Regions from separate parts of the Shewanella septentrionalis genome, predicted to be linked through region 3. Evidence: predicted binding sites of a transcription regulator. Region 3 holds the regulator's gene; each other region holds the start of a gene.

Region 1 (4,290 bases), on a different contig from region 3:
GCGCGGCCTTTGTGAGCGCTTGGGTGAGATTGCCACAGGTTTTGTAATTGATGATGGCATCAACACCATAGCTTTGCAGCAATGCCGCTTTTTCATCTGAACCCACAGAGGCGATTACGCGAGCCCCCATCAGTTTACCAATCTGGCAAGCAACACTGCCAACTGCGCCTGATGCAGCAGAAACAAACAGAGTTTCACCTGCTTTTAAATCTGCGATGCGAGTCAGTCCCGTCCACGCTGTCATGCCGGGCATACCCAGCACGCCGAGGAAATGTGAGCTGTCTAATTCAGTTTGCGGCAGAGCGGTCAGTCCAGCCGCATCGGTGACGGCGTGTTCGCGCCAACCTAACATGCTGCTGACTTTTGTGCCTACTGGGAAATCAGTGTTTTTAGACGCGATAACTTCACCAATCGCGCCGCCTTCTAAGGCTTGATTCAAGGCGAAGGGCGGAACATAACTCTTACGATCTACCATGCGGCCACGCATATAAGGGTCGACCGACATCCACAGGTTTTTAATCAACACTTTGCCATCGGTGAGCGGTGATAAGGATTGATTTACTAAAGCAAAGTTCTCTGCGGTAGGCATGCCTTCAGGGCGACTGGCTAAATGGATTTCACGGGTTTGGGTAATAGTGCTATTCATAAAAATTAACCTTTTGTTTGTGCGCAAACTAACTGCGCCAACTGTACGTGGCTTCATGACACAATGCAAATACTTTGCGCGCAAACTAGATGCGATTGAGCGGATCGGATAAGATAGCGCTATGTTTGAATGACAGGCGCTTATACGTGCAAAATTGTTTATCTCACTTAGAGCTTGAATTTACAGAGCAGAGTCAAAACCCAGAGCCGCAGAACCCAGGGCCACATAACACAGAGGCACAGAACCTCGAGCCAAGTGATGCACTGTGTTTATCTGACAATGTGTGCTTCGCGCTATATTCCGCCAGCAATGCCTTAGTGCGCGCTTATCGGCCTTTACTCGAGGCATACGAGTTAACTTTCCCTCAATATCTGGTGATGCAAACCCTGTGGCGTCAAAATGGCTGTAGCCAAACCCAGCTATCAATGGCGACTAAACTCGATATGGGAACCCTAACGCCAATCGTCAAGCGGTTAGAGGTAAAAGGCTTGATCACGCGTTTGGCCTGCGTTGAAGATGAGCGGAAAAAATTGATCACTCTGACGGCTCAGGGAGAGGCGATTAAGCATGAAGCCCTAGCCTTGAAGCAAACTTTGCTGAATAAAGTGCAGATGGATGCCGAGGCACTCGATTTATTGAGGCGGCAATGTCTTGCCCTTATTGAAGATTTACAGTCCTAGAGATAAAGCTACTGGTGCTGTTCGCTACCCGATAATTCAGGTTCTGCAAAGATTAATACTTGATTGGCTTAGTTTTTGCTTTAAAACCGTCATTGAATCTTAGACGCCGAATTATTGACGATGAATTCTATTTTAAACGCCTTCAATCTTAATCGTAGCAGTACCAGCATCGCCGATGCCTATGGTGCCAATAGCCAAAAGACGAGTACGGCTAAAACTGATGCGACCACAGAGACCAAGAAAACTCAGTCGGATACCGCTAAACCCGACACTGGTAAAGCCGATGAGATAGCGCTGTCGCCACGGGCGCAACGTGCACAGAAAATTCAGTTGATGGCGAAGGATTTTTTTGCCGATGGCAAATTTGGTGTCGCCGATATTCCCGCATTAGTGTCACGTTTACAAAAGGACGGCATTTTATCGGACGTACAGCTTGAGCGTTTATCAAAAAACGGTATTACAGTTCCGAGCACAACCACCCCGAGCAAGCAGTCGCTGCAAGACTTCTTAGATGATGAGCTCAAATCATTAGCCAAAAAATCACCGAACAACCCCCTTATCAATACCTTGGTCGATGCGAAAAACGTTTTGACCAATATGGATGATGCTCAGTCGCCGGTGCTCGCTCAAAAAGCCACCAAAGTCCTTGGCCAGTTAACAGATTATTTAAACTCCGAGCCACCACTAACGGATACCCAAAAGCAGCAATGGCAGGGGCTTAAATCTATGATGCAACTCGCTTCGTCTATGGGCTCGCATCAGTCGGCATCGGGCCAACTCAGTAGTTATCTCGCACTCTCTAAGCGTTAATCTTGAGCTTTGGTGCTTGATTATCACTGATTTCAGGCATCAACTAGCTGGGTTTAATCAGCAGGTCAAGGCGCAATTTTCAGATAATTGGACCTAGCTGCAGTTCTGGTTTGTTCTTTTATTTCTTCCTAAAAACTATGATCTGGATCATGGACGCTTCATCGTCGTTGTAGCCTAATGCTCTACATATTGTGTTTTATTCTTTTAAAATCACTAGATGTAGTGTTAATTTTTAGGCGAGATGGAGAGGAACTGAACAATGCCAGTCGTAATTAAGCGTGATGGTTGCCGCACACCTTTTGATGAAACAAGGATAAGGGATGCAGTGAATGCCGCTGCAAACTCAGTTGGAATAGAGGATGGCGACTATGCAGCGACAGTGGCAGCGTGTATCAGTCAAAGTGTCGCGACCTTAACCGAAGTTGATATCCATCATTTGCAGGATGCGGTTGAAAACTTGTTGATGGAAGGGCCGTATAAATCATTAGCGCGAGTGTATATCGAATACCGTCACGACAGAGATGTGTGCCGTGAAGCGACCAGTAAACTCAATCTCGAAATCCGTGGTTTAGTCGAGCAAAGCAATGCGGCCTTACTCAATGAAAATGCCAATAAAGATTCGAAAGTTATTCCCACTCAGCGGGATTTGCTCGCGGGCATAGTTGCTAAACATTATGCCAAGAGTCATATCTTGCCTAAGGATGTGGTCGCTGCCCATGAGGCGGGCGAGATCCATTACCACGACCTAGATTACTCGCCGTTTTTCCCGATGTTTAACTGCATGTTGATTGATTTAGCTGGCATGTTGACCCATGGCTTTAAAATGGGTAATGCCGAAATTGAAACCCCAAAGTCTATTTCAACGGCGACAGCAGTGACCGCACAGATCATTGCCCAAGTGGCGAGCCATATCTATGGCGGCACAACTATTAATCGTATCGATGAGGTGTTAGCCCCATTTGTCGCTAAGAGCTACGACAAACATTACCAAATTGCCCTGAATTGGAAGATTACCGACGCTAAAGCCTTCGCCACGGCGCAAACTGAAAAAGAATGTCATGATGCATTTCAATCTTTGGAATATGAGGTCAATACTTTACACACTGCCAACGGTCAAACACCGTTCGTGACCTTTGGCTTTGGATTAGGCACCTCGTGGGAATCGCGCTTAATTCAGCAATCTATGCTCAAAGTACGGATGGCGGGATTAGGTAAAAACCGTAAGACGGCAGTTTTCCCTAAGTTAGTGTTTGCGATTCGTGATGGCATTAATCATAAAGCGGGCGATTGCAATTACGATGTCAAACAGATGGTGCTCAAATGCGCGACTATGCGCATGTATCCCGACATTCTCAACTACGAGCAAGTCGAGAAAGTCACAGGTTCATTTAAAACCCCAATGGGTTGCCGCAGCTTTTTAGGCACCTATGAGGAAAATGGCGAACTCGTGCATGAAGGGCGCAATAATCTTGGGGTAGTGAGCTTAAACTTGCCGCGGATTGCCTTGGAAGCGAAGGGCGATGAGGCGGAGTTTTATCGTCTTTTAGATGACAGATTAGTCTTAGCCCGTAAAGCGCTGGATACGCGTATCGAGCGACTCAATGGCGTTAAAGCCCGCGTGGCACCTATCCTCTATATGGAAGGTGCCTGTGGTGTGCGTTTGCGCGCCGATGAAGATGTCTCTCAAATTTTTAAAAATGGTCGCGCATCGATTTCACTCGGTTACATTGGTCTGCATGAAACCATGAATGCACTCTATGGCACCCAAACCCATGTATTTGACGATGCACAATTAAGGGACAAAGCCGTCGCTATTGTGGCTTATCTTAAAGCCGCCACGGATGCGTGGAAGGCTGAAACAGGTTATGGCTTTAGTCTGTATAGCACCCCAAGCGAGAGTCTTTGCAGCCGTTTTTGTAAACTGGATGCGAAGCAATTTGGCCTAGTCACAGGGGTGACGGACAAGGGCTATTACACTAATAGTTTCCACCTCGATGTGGAAAAAAGCGTAAATCCCTACGATAAAATTGATTTTGAACAGCCATATCCCGCAATTGCGAACGGCGGCTTTATTTGTTACGGCGAATACCCCAACATGCAGCATAATCTCGAAGCGCTTGAAAACGTTTGGGATTATAGCTATAGCCGCGTGCC
Region 2 (4,290 bases), on a different contig from region 3:
GTATCGAAATCAGGTACCACTTGTTTTAGCTGACCGTCTTTGCTCGATTTCACGCTGATAAGACCACGTGGTGGCTCGATACCATTGGTCGCATTGGAAATTTGCGACGAGGTTTCTGAAGGCATTAATGCCGACAGCGTCGAGTTACGTAGGCCATATTGCTTGATATCGCTACGCAGTGATTCCCAGTCTAAGTGCAATGGTTCAGCACAAATTTTATCTAGGTCACGTTTGTAGGTATCGATTGGCAAAATACCTTGAGAGTATGTGGTCTCGTGGAATAACGGACACGCACCTTGCTCTTTGGCCAAGTTCATTGAGGCTTTCAGTAAATAGAACTGAATCGCTTCGAAGGTTCTGTGGGTCAGATCGTTCGCGCTGCCATCGGAATACTTCATGCCATTTTTCGCTAAGTAGTTAGCGAAGTTAATTACGCCTATACCTAAGGTACGGCGATTCATCGAGGCAAGTTGTGCTGCCTTGATAGGATAATCTTGATAATCCAGCAGATTATCCAGTGCGCGTACCGCGAGGTCGGCTAATGGTTCAATATCAGATAATTCTTTGATTGAACCTAAGTTGAGTGCTGATAACGTACAAAGCGCGATTTCACCATTAGGATCATCGATGTTGTTCAATGGTTTTGTCGGCAGGGCGATTTCAAGACACAGGTTAGATTGTCTGATCGGCGCGACTTTAGAATCGAACGGGCTATGGGTGTTGCAGTGATCCACGTTCTGAATGTAGATACGGCCGGTTGAGGCGCGCTCTTGCATCATCAGTGAAAACAGCTCAACTGCCTTTATGGTTTTCTTACGAATACTGCTGTCTTGCTCGTATTGCAGATATAAACGTTCGAATTCGTTTTGATCTTCAAAGAACGCATCGTATAAACCAGGTACATCTGATGGGCTAAACAGGCTGATATTTTCGCCCTTGATCAGACGTTGATACATGACTTTGTTCAACTGCACACCGTAGTCTAAGTGACGGATACGGTTATCTTCAACGCCGCGGTTATTTTTCAATACCAGCAGAGATTCGACTTCTAAGTGCCAAATCGGGTAGAAGAGGGTCGCAGCACCACCACGCACGCCGCCTTGAGAGCAAGACTTAACTGCGGTTTGGAAATACTTATAGAAAGGTAAACAACCGGTGTGGAAGGCTTCACCACCACGGATTGGGCTACCTAAGGCGCGAATACGACCAGCGTTAATACCGATACCCGCACGTTGACTGACGTATTTCACAATCGATGAAGCTGTCGCGTTGATTGAATCTAAGCTGTCACCACATTCGATCAGTACACAAGAGCTGAACTGACGTGTTGGCGTGCGCACACCAGCCATGATTGGCGTTGGCAGCGAAATCTTAAAGGTCGATACCGCGTCATAGAAATCTTTAACGTATTTCAGGCGCGTTTCTTTTGGATAACGGGCAAACAAACAGGCCGCGACCAAAATGTAGAGGAACTGCGCGCTTTCGTAGATTTCGTGCGTCACACGGTTTTGAACTAAATATTTGCCTTCAAGCTGCTTTACCGCTGCGTAAGAGAAGTCCATATCGCGCCAATGGTCGATATAGGTATCCATCACGTCGAGTTCTTCGCGGCTGTAATCCTGCAGAATGTGCATGTCATACTTGCCAAGCTCAACTAACTTAGTCACGTGAGTATACAGTGCTGGCGGCTCGAATTGACCGAAGGCCTTCTTACGCAAATGAAACACCGCTAAACGGGCGGCGAGGAACTGATAGTCCGGTGATTCTGGAGAAATTAAATCCGCTGCCGCTTTGATAATGGTTTCATGGATGGCTTCGGTTGGGATGCCATCGAAAAACTGTAGGTGCGAGCGCAGTTCAACTTCAGAAACAGAAACGTTTTTTAATCCCTTGGCTGCCCAAGTAATTACGCGGTGTATTTTTTCGAGATCGATATTCTCACGATCGCCACAGCGTTTTGTGACTGTCATAGTGCTATTCATTTGGAGATAGGCCTTGGTTCTTATATCTATTTAGGTGAGCAAGTTCACCGTACGTATCCTTGTAAAACAATCAATAACCGTCCCTTAAATACAGCTGACTGGTTGAAAACGAGTCAATTAAGCGGCGAACTTCTAGTGTGTCTGATTGCTACCTATACACAAGATATGGTGTTTTAAATTATCTGGGATACAAGATAGTGAGGTTTGACCCTATTTGCAAGTCTGAATTCAGGGGACATCTTGTGGATAAGTTGAGGATAAGCCTTAGCGTTAGTAACGACTAACCTTGAAGCTCAATTTCAGGTTAGCGTGTCGCACTCATGGGGGATTTTTAGGCGATCTTTTCTTTAGATCGCGATAGCGCACAAGTGCCGATCTTTTATCCGCCGACCTTTCGCAGCCTGATTTTATTCGCAGGTAAAAAATCAGGCAAACATACATATGTGCGTCTGCATAGTCACTTTAGTAAAAGGTTTATCTTCGAGTGCAAAAGTGAAGTTTGTTAACCATTTTATGGGCGAGTTTTCAGGCGAATGCGTCGGCTAATGCCTGATGTAACTCAGTAGGGCTGGCAAAGTGTGCGTGAGCTGGCCACTGAGATGGCTTGTCGTTAACACCCAGATAACCCCATAGGGCAACGCCGCCTAACATGCCCGCCGCCCTAGCTGCCAACAAATCCCGCTCAGCATCCCCAAGATACAAAATGTGCTCAGGTGCGCAGTTCAGTTGCTGTGCGCCTAACAACATAGGTGCCGTGTGGGGTTTTGGGTGTTTGGTTGAATCGCCACTGATGATAACGGGCATACGTAAGTGTAAATTCAGTTTTCGCAATAAGGGACGGGTAAAGCGCGCAGGCTTGTTGGTGACGATCCCAAATGGCAGCTGCATTAACTCGAGCCAGTCGAGTAATGCTGCAATGCCTGTGAATAGCGCACAGTGATCGCCATTAATGCGCTGATAGTGGGCGAGCAGCCCTTGTTGAACTTGAGTACGAAGATCATCCGCCGCATTGGGTATCGCCGCATCGACTAAGGCAAAACTGCCGTGGGATGCGGCGTAGCGCATGGCCGCTAACGGCTGCGCGGCGATGCCGACGTCTTGAAGACTTAAATTAAGGGCCTGCACCAGATCCGGCGCGGTATCGGCTAAGGTGCCGTCGAGATCGAACAGTACGCCTTTGATCTGTGCCAGACTCATATCAATCAACCTTACGCGTCGCGATCATGTAATTTACATCAACCTTAGGCGTGTATTTGAAAATGCCCGTCAACGGGTTGTAGCTGATGCCTAATGCATCGGTACAGATAAGATCGGTATTGTCCACAAGCTCAATCAGCTCAGAAGGCTTAATGAATTTTTTATGCTCGTGGGTGCCAACTGGCAGCATCTTCAGTAAATATTCTGCGCCGAGAATCGTGTGAACGTAGGATTTAATGTTGCGGTTGATGGTGGAGAAAAACACAAAGCCACCGGGTTTGACCATGTCACAGCAAGCTTTGATCACAGATTGTGGATCGGGCACATGTTCCAGCATTTCCATGCAGGTCACAACATCGTAATAAGCTTGATGATCTTGGCTGTGGGCCTCGGCGGTATTTTTTACATAATTTATGCTTACGCCGGTTTCGAGGGCGTGAAGGCGGGCGACTTCGAGGGGCTCATCACCCATGTCGAGACCATCAACCTCGGCGCCGATGCGGGCCATGCTTTCAGATAAAATCCCGCCGCCGCAACCGACATCGAGCACTTTCTTGCCGAAAATACCGCCTGCGGTTTGATCGATATAGTTTAAGCGCAGCGGGTTTAATAGATGCAGCGGCTTAAATTCGCCGTTGAGATCCCACCACGTTTCGGCCATACGTTCAAACTTTGCGATTTCCTGTGGGTCCACATTGGTATTCTGATGCATGCTATTACCTGAAGTAGCGTTATTGTGCGGCCATTATAACGACTATGTTTGATAAACAAAGTGTTCGACTAAGCTAAGCCCTTGTGGTTGAGTGAATTTTCAGCAGTTTTCTGGCTTTATGTTAATTGTTGTGCTCTGTATCTATCTTTTACTTCATCCCTTTGACGATTTTTTCTCATCCTAAGCTGCGAATTCCAATGCTTGTTTATCGTTCAAACGACCAAATTGACAGTGTTTTCATCTATTAAGCCACCAGACTCTCAATTCGATAAGGATAGGTCTGGCGACATTAAATAACTGTGTTAGAATGCCAAATCACGTTTTTGGGCTAGGCAATGATACGGATTATACGTTGTCGGCTATTTTTCAGGGGAACGAGCAGTTTATGACTGATCTGGC
Region 3 (4,290 bases):
ATCTGTCGTGGGTAATCGCGACCACAGTACCAGCATACTCCTGCAAGAAGTGCTCAAGCCAAGCCACGGATTCCGCATCCAAGTGGTTGGTCGGTTCGTCCAGTAGCAGCATTTCAGGCTTTTCAAGCAGCAAGCGACAAATCGCCACGCGGCGACGTTCACCACCGGATAACACTTCGATTTTCTCATCCCAATCTGGTAGACGTAGGGCGTTAGCTGCGCGCTCAAGGATATGATCTAAGTTATGGGCATCTTGGGCTTGGATAATGGCTTCGAGTTCACCTTGCTCTTTGGCAAGGGCATCGAAATCGGCATCCGGCTCGGCGTAGGCTGCGTAAACGGCATCGAGGCGAGTCAGGGCATTTTTTGCCTCAGAGACGGCTTCTTCAATCGCTTCACGCACGGTTTGGGTTGGATCGAGTTTAGGTTCCTGCGGTAGGTAACCGATTTTCAATCCCGGCATTGGGCGCGCTTCACCCTCAATTTCGGTGTCGATACCCGCCATAATACGCAGTAGTGTCGACTTACCTGAACCGTTAAGGCCGAGTACACCAATTTTGGCGCCGGGGAAAAAGCTTAAAGAAATATCTTTAAGGATCTGCTTCTTAGGCGGAACAATTTTTCCCACCCGCAGCATGCTGTAAACAAACTGAGCCATTTTTCTCTATCTTAAGTGACTAATGATGCGGCTAATTCTACTCGATTGCACGCCGAACTCAACTCGACAATGAGCCAAGTTCAAGCTAAAACGCTAGGAATTTCATGTTTCAAATACTGGGATTGTGGTCGCGTTCCGAGTAGAATACCGCGCAACCCTACCTATAAGAATTGGCAGCTGGAGTAAGCAATGCTGAAAAAAGATATGAATATCGCAGATTATGATCCGGAACTGTTTAACGCAATTCAGAACGAAACTCTGCGTCAAGAAGAGCATATTGAGCTGATTGCTTCTGAAAACTACACCAGTCCACGCGTGATGGAAGCGCAAGGTTCACAGTTAACCAATAAGTACGCTGAAGGCTATCCAGGCAAGCGTTACTACGGTGGTTGTGAGTATGTGGACGTAGTTGAAACCTTAGCGATTGAACGTGCTAAACAACTGTTTGGCGCAACTTACGCTAACGTACAACCTCATTCAGGTTCACAGGCAAACAGCGCGGTTTACATGGCATTGTTAAAACCTGGCGATACCGTACTGGGCATGAACTTAGCTCATGGTGGTCACTTGACCCACGGTTCACCGGTTAACTTCTCTGGCAAACTGTACAACATCATTCCTTACGGTATCGACGAGTCTGGCAAAATTGACTACGACGAGATGGAACGTCTGGCCGTAGAACACAAGCCTAAGATGATGATCGGCGGTTTCTCTGCCTACTCAGGTATCGTTGATTGGGCAAAAATGCGTGAAATCGCAGACAAAATAGGTGCTTACCTATTTGTCGATATGGCGCACGTTGCCGGTCTTATTGCTGCTGGCGTTTATCCAAACCCAGTGCCACACGCACACGTTGTCACTTCAACGACTCACAAAACCTTAGCGGGTCCTCGTGGTGGCGTGATCCTATCTGCTGCTGACGATGAAGACTTGTACAAAAAGTTGAACTCTGCGGTATTCCCAGGCGGTCAAGGTGGCCCATTGATGCACGTTATCGCTGGTAAAGCGGTGGCGTTCAAAGAAGCCCTAGAGCCAGAATTTAAAGTTTACCAACAGCAAGTGGTTAACAACGCTAAAGCAATGGTTGAAGTGTTCCTTGAGCGCGGTTACAAAATCGTCTCTGGCGGAACCAGCAACCACTTAATGCTAGTTGACCTGATTGGTCGTGACTTAACCGGTAAAGAAGCCGATGCCGCCTTAGGTAGCGCTAACATTACCGTGAACAAAAACTCAGTGCCAAACGATCCACGTTCACCTTTTGTGACTTCAGGTGTGCGTATCGGTACGCCTGCGATTACGCGCCGCGGTTTTAAAGAAGCGGAATCGAAAGAGCTGACTGGCTGGATTTGTGACATCCTTGATGATGCTAACAATCCTGCAGTGATTGAGCGTGTTAAAGGCCAAGTATTGGCACTGTGCGCACGTTTCCCTGTTTACGGTTAATCTGTAAATAGTCTCCTTTTTGTGGTGCTGAGCCTAACAAGCATCAGGTGGTTAACCTCAGCCCATAAATAGGATAAAATCCCATGGCCGCATTAAGCGGCCATTTTTATTGCTAAAATCTTAGACTTAAACCAAACAGGCTAACCTTAGATAACATAGTAAAGCCAACGGCTTTACGTCATTCACTGGCAGGAGGCTCAATGCATTGTCCATTTTGCAGCGCGACAGATACTAAAGTCATCGATTCTCGATTAGTGGCGGAAGGCCATCAAGTGCGCCGTCGCCGAGAATGCACCGAATGCCATGAAAGATTTACCACCTTTGAAGGTGCCGAGTTAGTCATGCCTAGGGTGATCAAGCGCGATGGTTCACGCCAACCCTTCGATGAAGAAAAACTCCAAGGTGGCATGCTGCGCGCCGTTGAGAAACGCCCTGTGTCTATGGATGAAATCGAGCAAGCACTCAGTAAAATCAAATCGACCCTGCGCGCCACTGGCGAGCGAGAAGTGCCATCAGAAATGGTCGGTAACTTGATGATGGAGCAATTGATGAGCCTAGATAAAGTCGCCTACATACGTTTTGCTTCTGTGTACCGCGCCTTTGAAGACGTATCTGAATTTGGTGAAGCCATCGCCAAACTGCAAAAGTAGTTATTCGATTTTTGTGGCCTGTCTGGTTGCGCTAGCTTTAAAAGAGGCTTTTGATTAATTGCTTCTGCAAGACAGGTTTTAAACACAGATTTACAAGACTGGTGAAAGCCGAAACCTTTAACAACAGGGTTGAACATGAGCTTGAACATAAGTTGGTCCGTACTCGATACCCAAATGATGAGCCGCGCTATTCAATTGGCGCGCAAAGGCTTTTACACCACGAGACCCAATCCCAGTGTGGGCTGCGTTATCGTTAAAGATAATCAGATCGTTGGCGAAGGTTATCATCAAAAAGCGGGTGAGCCCCACGCCGAAGTGCATGCACTACGTATGGCTGGCGAACACGCCCGCGGCGCAACGGCCTATGTCACCTTAGAGCCCTGCAGCCATTATGGCCGCACGCCACCCTGTGCCTTGGCGCTGATCAATATTGGCGTTAAACGTGTGGTGGTAGCGGTTGAAGATCCTAATCCGCAAGTGGCTGGTCGCGGTATTCAAATGCTGCGCGACGCAGGCATTGAAGTGGATGTGGGATTACATCGCGATGAAGCCTATGCCTTGAATTTAGGCTTTATGAAGCGCATGGAATCAGGTTTACCCAGAGTTACAGTCAAATTGGCTGCGAGTCTCGATGGTAAAACCGCGCTGTCTAACGGTGTGTCTAAATGGATTACCGGCCCTGAATCTCGCCGCGACGTGCAGCGTTTACGCTTACGTTCCTGCGCCTTGGTCACTGGGATTGAAACCATACTGGCTGACGATCCCTCACTCAATGTGCGATATCAAGAACTTGGCGGCATAAAAGACAGTATAACTGAGGCGCAATTACTGCAGCCATTAAGGGTGATACTCGACAGTCGCGCCCGTTTGCCGTTATCGGCTGCCTGTTTGGCTATCGTATCGCCCATACTCTTGGTCTCGACCGTGGCTTATCCCGCAGAGTTTCAAGCACAATTGCCCTCCCATGTGAGTTGCCTCGTGTTACCTGCAATTGCAGGTCGCGTATCCTTACCTGAGCTATTAAGCTATTTAGGCCAAAGTTGTAATCACGTGCTGGTGGAAGCGGGTGCAACTTTAGCTGGCGCATTTTTAGCACAGGGGCTGGCCGATGAATTAGTGCTGTACCAAGCGATGAAAATCCTCGGCGGGCAAGGGCGTAATCTGCTGCAGCTACCCGATTATCAAACCATGGCGCAAATTCCTGCATTAATGTTGGTCGATGAGCGCAAATTAGGGCCTGATACCCGTTTAATCTTGAGCGTTAAGCCTGATACCTCTTTATCTAAATCGAATTGGAGCAAGATAACCGTTTAACCTTGAGCGTTATGCTTGATACTTCTTCATTTAATTAGGGCAAGATAACCGTTAAACCTTGAGTCTTATGCCTTATTACTTCTTTATCGAATAAGTGAGTTAACCATGTTTACTGGGATTATTGAAGCCGTTGGCACCCTGCGAAAGCTTGAACGCAAGGGCGATGATATTCGTTTGACCGTGGCGAGCGGCAAACTGGATTTAAACGATGTGCGTTTAGGCGAC

What was found. The regulator NrdR, encoded in region 3, represses ribonucleotide reductase genes. The targets are predictions, from matches to a motif close to AAACACNANATNTNGTGTTT.
Region 1: the regulator NrdR is predicted to act here: its motif matches at 2,345-2,364, upstream of nrdD (anaerobic ribonucleoside-triphosphate reductase).
Region 2: the regulator NrdR is predicted to act here: its motif matches at 2,137-2,156, upstream of nrdA (class 1a ribonucleoside-diphosphate reductase subunit alpha).

What each region holds. Positions count from the first base shown of each region.
Region 1 is NZ_JAMTCC010000015.1:79,586-83,875, reverse strand. It holds gene NE536_RS10640 (NADP-dependent oxidoreductase) at 1-646, opposite strand, end outside; gene NE536_RS10635 (MarR family winged helix-turn-helix transcriptional regulator) at 793-1,326, shown strand; gene NE536_RS10630 (hypothetical protein) at 1,447-2,136, shown strand; gene nrdD (anaerobic ribonucleoside-triphosphate reductase) at 2,396-4,290, shown strand, end outside.
Region 2 is NZ_JAMTCC010000013.1:7,883-12,172, forward strand. It holds gene nrdA (class 1a ribonucleoside-diphosphate reductase subunit alpha) at 1-1,982, opposite strand, end outside; gene NE536_RS09165 (HAD family hydrolase) at 2,508-3,179, opposite strand; gene ubiG (bifunctional 2-polyprenyl-6-hydroxyphenol methylase/3-demethylubiquinol 3-O-methyltransferase UbiG) at 3,181-3,891, opposite strand; gene gyrA (DNA gyrase subunit A) at 4,277-4,290, shown strand, end outside.
Region 3 is NZ_JAMTCC010000012.1:44,834-49,123, reverse strand. It holds gene ettA (energy-dependent translational throttle protein EttA) at 1-658, opposite strand, end outside; gene glyA (serine hydroxymethyltransferase) at 848-2,101, shown strand; gene nrdR (transcriptional regulator NrdR) at 2,302-2,751, shown strand; gene ribD (bifunctional diaminohydroxyphosphoribosylaminopyrimidine deaminase/5-amino-6-(5-phosphoribosylamino)uracil reductase RibD) at 2,887-4,065, shown strand; gene NE536_RS08795 (riboflavin synthase) at 4,171-4,290, shown strand, end outside.